One region of the Dorea sp. AM13-35 genome, then DNA from elsewhere that is predicted to be linked to it. Evidence: riboswitches for the same ligand, from Rfam matches in the RefSeq annotation. Region 1 holds a riboswitch; the other holds the start of a gene.
The links. A riboswitch is a leader RNA that binds a small molecule or an ion and turns the genes downstream of it on or off. The one in region 1 is predicted to bind glycine.
Positions count from the first base shown of each region.

Region 2: it holds a riboswitch for glycine, as region 1 does, so the genes downstream of both, gcvT (glycine cleavage system aminomethyltransferase GcvT) here and DW152_RS09290 (GrdX family protein) in region 1, are expected to answer to the same signal.

Region 1 covers NZ_QUCZ01000007.1:139,118-142,861, reverse strand. The annotation lists gene grdB (glycine reductase complex selenoprotein B) at 1-2, opposite strand, end outside; gene DW152_RS09295 (glycine/sarcosine/betaine reductase component B subunit) at 23-1,303, opposite strand; gene DW152_RS09290 (GrdX family protein) at 1,371-1,757, opposite strand; glycine riboswitch at 1,946-2,058, opposite strand; gene DW152_RS09285 (alanine/glycine:cation symporter family protein) at 2,321-3,685, opposite strand.
Region 2 covers NZ_QUCZ01000008.1:59,865-63,608, reverse strand. The annotation lists gene alaS (alanine--tRNA ligase) at 1-1,312, shown strand, start outside; glycine riboswitch at 1,550-1,645, shown strand; gene gcvT (glycine cleavage system aminomethyltransferase GcvT) at 1,787-2,875, shown strand; gene gcvH (glycine cleavage system protein GcvH) at 2,963-3,343, shown strand; gene gcvPA (aminomethyl-transferring glycine dehydrogenase subunit GcvPA) at 3,381-3,744, shown strand, end outside.

The DNA.
Region 1 (3,744 bases):
ATTATTCTATATCCTCCATTCCTTATCTTGCACTCAGTTTATTGAAACCAGTTTCGTTTGTTGCGCCTGTCAGAACCTGAAGCTCAACTTCAAGAGATCCGTCCTCGCGCAGTGTCTCTTCACTTGCACCAGCAATCTTTGTTACATAGTCAAGAGTTCCAATTACTTTGTCAAGTTTCGGCAGGATAACTACCTGGTTTGCATTTCCGCCTGTTACTACTGCATCAGCAGCCTGATCAGCATCAGCAAGTGACTGAGATTTTCCATCACGTCCGGCATACTCGTCTGTGATGATTACAGTCTTAACGCCTTCTGCTTCAATCTTCTTACAATTCATGATAAGGTCTGTATCCGGGTTACCGAATCCTTCCTGAGATACAATAACTCCATCCAGGTCTAACATCTTGCAAAGTTTTGCTGTCCAGTCAGAAGAACGCTGTTTATCAGCAAGATATACGTTCTCGTTTGTGATAATCTGGCAAACAAAGTTTAATGTTTTTCCGTGCTGTTCAAATAAGTCATGTACAACCGGGTTGTTCAGATGAACATATGTAGGGTTCTTATCACATGCAGATACACAGTTACCGGAAACAATTGCTCCGTCCATGATCTCTGTAGGGCTTAAAATTGTAGGAACGATTTTCTTAGCATCTACACCATATACATATGTGTCATGAAGAAGTCCCTGGCTCTGAAGCATCTGTACATATGCAACTCTCGGCAGATCCGGATATTTTTCCATTCCTTCTTTAATTGTACATGTCTCGTAAACTTTTGTCTCATCCGGTGTCAGATCACGTGCTAACTCACCAATGTAAGTTGCAACTCTGAATCCAGCGAAACGAACTGCTTTTTCGTATTCATGCTGTTTGATATTGTCAATTGGCTCACATACCATAACCAGGTTTAATGTCTTGGAGAATGGTGTGTAATCTGCTCCAGGACCTGTCATATCAATGATACCTTCCTGGAATCCCACGATCTTACCAGCTGTAACAACAGCCATTCCTTTTAATGCGTAAGTCTTTCCTTCTCCAACTGTGTCTACTTTAGAGATAACTCCCGGGAAGATTCCTCCTCTTCCTTCAACTTTAACTCTAGGTTCGATAACATCTTTAACAGGTGTGATTCTTACAGACTCACCCGGTTTTGCAATGTCAAATGATACGCTCTTAATCTTTTCGTCCTCAAGAGCTACTGCCTTAACGGCTTCTTCGGATACATAAAGGATTCCGTCTTCAATCTTTGACTCAGATGCAAACTGAATATCCTTGATGTAAATGTGTCCCATTTCTAATCTCACTTTAAGTTCCCTCCTTAAAAAAATTATATTGTTTAAGCTGCAACGCTCGACAACCTCACTCAATGACTTACCAGGCATCTGCTGATGCCAGGCCGCTTTCCAGCAGAGTCCAGTCAATCAACTGAAAATCTTCCAGTACGCTTTCTCCATATCGTCCAGTCTTATCTTGGAATTTATGGCATGCATCGATTGCATTTTCTATAATCGTAAGCGACCTTCTGTCCACTTCCTCCTTTCCAGCTGAAATCAAAACCGATTTGTATGGTGTCTCATTTGGCTTCACGCTTCCGGATAACGGATGCGTCAGAAGTAAATGTCCGTCATGTATTCTGTCTCTGACTTCCCGGAGAAGTCCTTCATAAGTAGTTTCCAGATATATTACTTCGTGCGTCTTCTCAAGCTTATCGAAGACCAGTGGATTATTGGTCAAGACTATATATTTCCCCCTGTTCATCCTGAACCGTATCCTCCTTTCCGGCCTGTTGCCTCGGCAATCGATAAATACAATAAAAGTCATCGGTATTCCAAATAAAAAAGGACGTCCAGATATACCATTATATCTACGGCGTCCTTCCTGTCTTTTGCCCTGATAAATTGAAATCATCGATAAGCTTTATCACACAGCACAAGATTCAGAATGTGGTACATTTTCCAGTCCTTTTGCCTGAAAGTTTCACCTTTTTGCATACCCACCATGTATGTCCGGCTTGCCTCTTCGGCGGCTGATCCGTTCAACTCTCTCTTGGAAAACATCATCCCACGAATATTCTTTTCATAGAAAATCATTACACAATTTTCATAGACATTTTTTATATTATTTATTGCCTGTATCTATAATAACTTATTGTAACTTTTTTTGCAACCCATTATACTAATTAATATTATTTTAGTGAGTATGCACAATTTCCATTCCTGATTTTTGTTATATTTATTAGTCGATTTTATAATATTTATTAAAACGTCTATAAAAAACAACATTTATGATTGTCCTGCATTTCATCCACTTATAGATAATATCTATTTATTCTTTTTAAAGTTCTGATAGTAATCATCATGCAACTTCTTAATCGTACCGCTCAGAACAATCAGACCGATAAAGTTCGGAATTACCATCATGGAGTTGAAGCAGTCTGCCATATTCCATACGAGATCTACCTGTGCAAGTGATCCAAGCACTACGCACACAGCAACTAATACGGAATATACTTTTACAGCTTTTGGTCCAAACAGATACTTAATATTTGCCTGTCCAAAGAAATACCAGCCAATAATTGTTGAAAATGCGAAGAAGAACATACAAATCGCGATAAAGATATCTCCACCTTTTCCATACAATGTAGAGAATGCATACTGGCTTAACTCTGCACCTGTCTTACCACTTGGAATAGACTTCGTTGTAATAATTACAAATGCTGTCAGGTTTAGTACGATAAACGTATCGATAAATACACCGATCATTGCAACAAATCCCTGCTCGACCGGATGATCTACTTTTGCAACTGCATGCGCATGTGGGGTAGAACCCATACCAGCCTCATTAGAGAACAATCCTCTTGCAACACCTTTTGTAAGTGCAAGTTTTAATGTCGCACCCACAGCACCACCGGATACTGCTGACGGATTAAATGCTCCAACGACAATTGCCTGGAATGCATATGGAATATTCTTATAATTATAAATAATAACAATCAGCGCACCAAGAATATAGAAAGCTGCCATGATTGGTACGAGCGTCTCTGTTACTTTTGCGATACGCTGCATACCACCTACGAATACAAATAACGCGATCAGTGCAACTACAACACCAACTGCTGCCTGTGGCACACCAAATGCTGTATGGAAGGCTGCTGCGATGGAATTGGACTGTACTGCATTACCCATAAATCCAAGCGCCAGGATGATCAATATTGCAAAAATTCCGGCAAGTACTTTTCCAAACGTTCCTTTAAATGCTGCACGGATATAATATACAGGTCCTCCTGTGATCTCTCCGTCAACTCCTACCTGCTTATACTTCTGTGCAAGTACAGCCTCGCCAAAGATCGTTGCCATTCCCAGGAATGCTGCGATCCACATCCAAAAAATAGCTCCCGGTCCTCCGATTGCAAGAGCGGTCGCCGCTCCGGCGATATTACCGGTTCCTACCTGAGCTGCAATTGCTGTTGCCAGTGCCTGGAATGATGACATTCCATCTTTGTCAGCATTGCCTTTTTTACTGAACAGGCCGCCAAAAGTCCGGCGCATTCCTTCTCCAAATCCACGTACTTGAATAAAACCAAGCTTAAATGTGAACCAGATTCCACCTCCGAGAAGTGCGATGATCAACACATAATCAGACAGATAGTGCTGAATTGTCAGAACAAGATCGTTTAATGTTTTCATTGTTACATCCCCCTTTTCTTTGTATAGATTTTCCGTATATTTATACGAACTTATTCATT
Region 2 (3,744 bases), on a different contig from region 1:
AGACGCAAGCGTTTATGATGCGCTTGATCCGGAACTGACAACAGAATTTGTCGGATATGACAATATGGAAGCAGAGTCAGAAGTTACAGCACTTACAAGTGAAGAAGAGATTGTAGATGCACTCTCTGACGGAGAAAAGGGAACGGTCATTGTAGCGAAGACTCCGTTCTACGCAACAAGCGGTGGACAGGAAGCTGATAAAGGCGTGATCCGCAGTGCAGACGGTGAATTTGTAGTAGAAGATGTTGTAAAACTTCTCGGTGGCAAATTCGGACATGTCGGTCATGTGACAAAAGGCATGATCAAAATCGGTGATAAAGTGACAATGGAAGTTGATCGTGAGAACCGTGCACTTGCTGCAAATAACCACAGTGCAACACATCTGTTACAGAAAGCACTCCGCATGGTGCTTGGAACACATGTAGAACAGGCTGGATCTCTGAACAATGCGAACAGACTTCGTTTTGACTTTACGCATTTTTCTGCTATGACAGAAGAACAGCTCAAAGAAGTAGAGGCAATCGTCAACAGAGAAATTCGTAATCATCTTCCGGTTGTTGTGCGCAACATGCCGATCGAGGAAGCAAAAAAGACAGGAGCAGCGGCTCTGTTTGGTGAAAAATACGGAGATATTGTACGTGTTGTCAGCATGGGAGATTTCTCTATTGAGTTCTGTGGTGGTACACATGTGGCAAATACCGGTGATATCATGGCATTTAAGATCCTTTCCGAGTCCGGTGTCGCAGCCGGTGTGCGCCGTATTGAAGCACTGACTTCCAAAGGACTGATGGATTATTACGAGGAACAGGAGCAGAAGCTTCACGAAGCTGCGAAGATGTTGAAGACAACTCCGGATAATATGGAAGAGAAGATCAGTCATCTGCAGGCTGAGAATAAGGCATTGAAGAGCGAAGTGGAGAGCCTGAAGGGCAAGCTTGCCAAAGATGCTATAGGTGATGTGATGAATCAGGTGACAGAAGTTGTCGGTGTGAAACTGCTCGCCGCAAAGGTAGATGGCGTGGATATGAACGGACTCCGTGATCTTGGTGACCAGTTAAAAGACAAGCTTGGCGAAGGTGTTGTCGTGCTTGTATCGGCTACAGATGGTAAAGTCAGCCTGATGGCTATGGCTACCAAAGGAGCAATTGATAAAGGCGCACATGCAGGTAATCTGATCAAGGCTTGTGCATCATGCGTTGGCGGTGGTGGTGGTGGCCGCCCGAATATGGCCCAAGCTGGGGGCAAGAAGCCGGAAGGCATGAATGATGCACTCACAAAAGCGAAAGAAGTACTGGCTGAACAGCTTGCATAAGTGCACTTTAGAAGTATGAAAATACGCAGATAATAGTACAATAAAATACAATGGAAATAAAGAAAGATACATTTTCTACAAAAAAGTGAAAATGTATCTTTCTTTTTTATAGATAATAACTATAATGACTGTTGCAATTGCCTATAAATAACAGAAAAGTTAAAAAATAAACAATTATTGACAGATAATTCAAGGGCTGTTACAATAAGCCTGTCAAAATAAAAGAAAAGTGATCGGGTGATGAACCTAAGAGAGATTATTAGCAATAAGTAATAGCGCCGAAGGGGCAAGAAGTAATTCGAAACTCTCAGGCAGAAGAATTGGGTTCGGACGAAGCTCTGAAAGAAAGCAGACAGGGAGGCAGGAAGTCCTGAAATAGGACATGTCTCTTATTTTTTTGCTCCGACAAACTTTTAACGGAACAAGACCCGCTGACAGAGCAGTTCATGATGAGAAAAAAGGAGGATTTTTATCATGGAATTAAAAACGCCACTCTATGATGCACATGTGAAGGCAGGAGGTAAGATCGTACCATTTGGAGGTTACCTTCTTCCGGTACAGTATGAAGCAGGTGTAATCAAAGAACATATGGCTGTTCGTACTCAGGCAGGACTATTTGATGTATCTCATATGGGAGAAGTTTTATGCGAAGGAAAGGATGCACTTGCAAATATCCAGATGATACTGACAAATAACTTTGACAATATGGTGGATGGACAGGCAAGATACAGTCCGATGTGTAATGAACATGGCGGAACAGTAGACGATCTGATTGTTTACAAACATTCCGATGATCATTACTTTATTGTTGTCAATGCAGCAAACAAAGATAAAGATTATCAGTGGATGTTAAATCATCAGTTTGGAGAAGTCAAATTTACAGACGTATCTGCTCAGTATGCACAGCTTGCACTGCAGGGACCAAAAGCAATGGATATCTTAAGAAAGCTGACAGCAGAAGAGAACATTCCTCAGAAATACTACCATGCAGTATTCGACACAGAAGTAGCCGGAATCCCATGTATCATTTCCAAGACAGGATACACAGGTGAGGATGGAGTAGAATTATATCTGCCAAGCGAGTATGCAGAGAAGATGTGGGATACACTTCTTGAAAATGGAAAAGAAGAAGGACTTATCCCGTGTGGTCTTGGAGCAAGAGATACACTTCGTATGGAAGCAGCAATGCCACTTTACGGTCACGAGATGGATGATGATGTTTCACCGCTGGAGACAGGACTTGGATTCGCAGTGAAGATGAAAAAAGATGACTTCATCGGTAAGAAAGCTCTGGAAGAACATGCAGAACTAACGAGAAAGAGAGTAGGTCTGGAAGTTATTGGAAGAGGAATCATCCGTGAACATCAGGATGTATATGCAGACGGCAAAGTGATCGGACATACAACATCCGGTACAAAAGGTCCTTTCATTGACAAGGCTGTCGGAATGGCATTACTGGAAACTGCCTATACAGATGTAGGAACAAAATTACAGGTAGATGTCAGAGGACGTATGATTGATGTAGAAGTTGTAGCACTTCCGTTCTATAAGAGAGCAAAATAAATATAAGGATGCCAGGGAAAAGGTCTGAAACCGAGGGTATCAAAAACAGGGGCATATTATATCATAAAAGAAAAGGAGATTAAAACAATGGAATTAAGAGCAGAATTAAAGTATTCAAAATCACACGAGTGGATAAAAGAGGATGGAGACGTAAGAGTGATCGGATTAACAGATTATGCACAGTCTGAATTAGGAGATCTTGTATTTATAAACCTTCCGGAAGTTGGAGATGAAGTAACAGTCGGAGAAGCATTCGCAGATGTTGAGTCTGTAAAAGCAGTATCTGATGTATTCTCACCGGTTTCAGGTGTTGTAACAGAGATCAATGAAGAGCTGTTAGATGCTCCGGAATCTATCAACGAAACACCTTATGATGCATGGTTTGTAAAAGTTGGTGAAGTAAAAGAGACAGAAGAACTGTTAGATGCTGACGCATACAAAGCATTTGTAGAAAGCGAAGAGGCTTAATACATAAGAATGTGAAGAAAGGCGGTGGATAAAGAACATGGGTAGTTATGTTCCAAACACATTAGATGAGCGAAAAGCGATGCTGAATGAAATCGGATATGAGAGCATCGATGATTTATTCCGCCACATCCCGGAGCAGGTTAAGATCAAGGGCGGCTTAGATATTCCGGAAGGAATGCCAGAGATGGAAGTTCTGAAAAAGATGAAAGAAATCGCAAAGAAAAATAAAGTATTTCCGACAATCTTCCGTGGTGCAGGCGCATACAGACACTATATTCCGGCTATGGTAAACAATGTCATTTCAAAAGAAAATTTACAGACTGCATATACACCGTATCAGGCAGAGATCAGTCAGGGAATCCTGCAGTCCATCTTTGAGTATCAGACAATGATGGCAGATC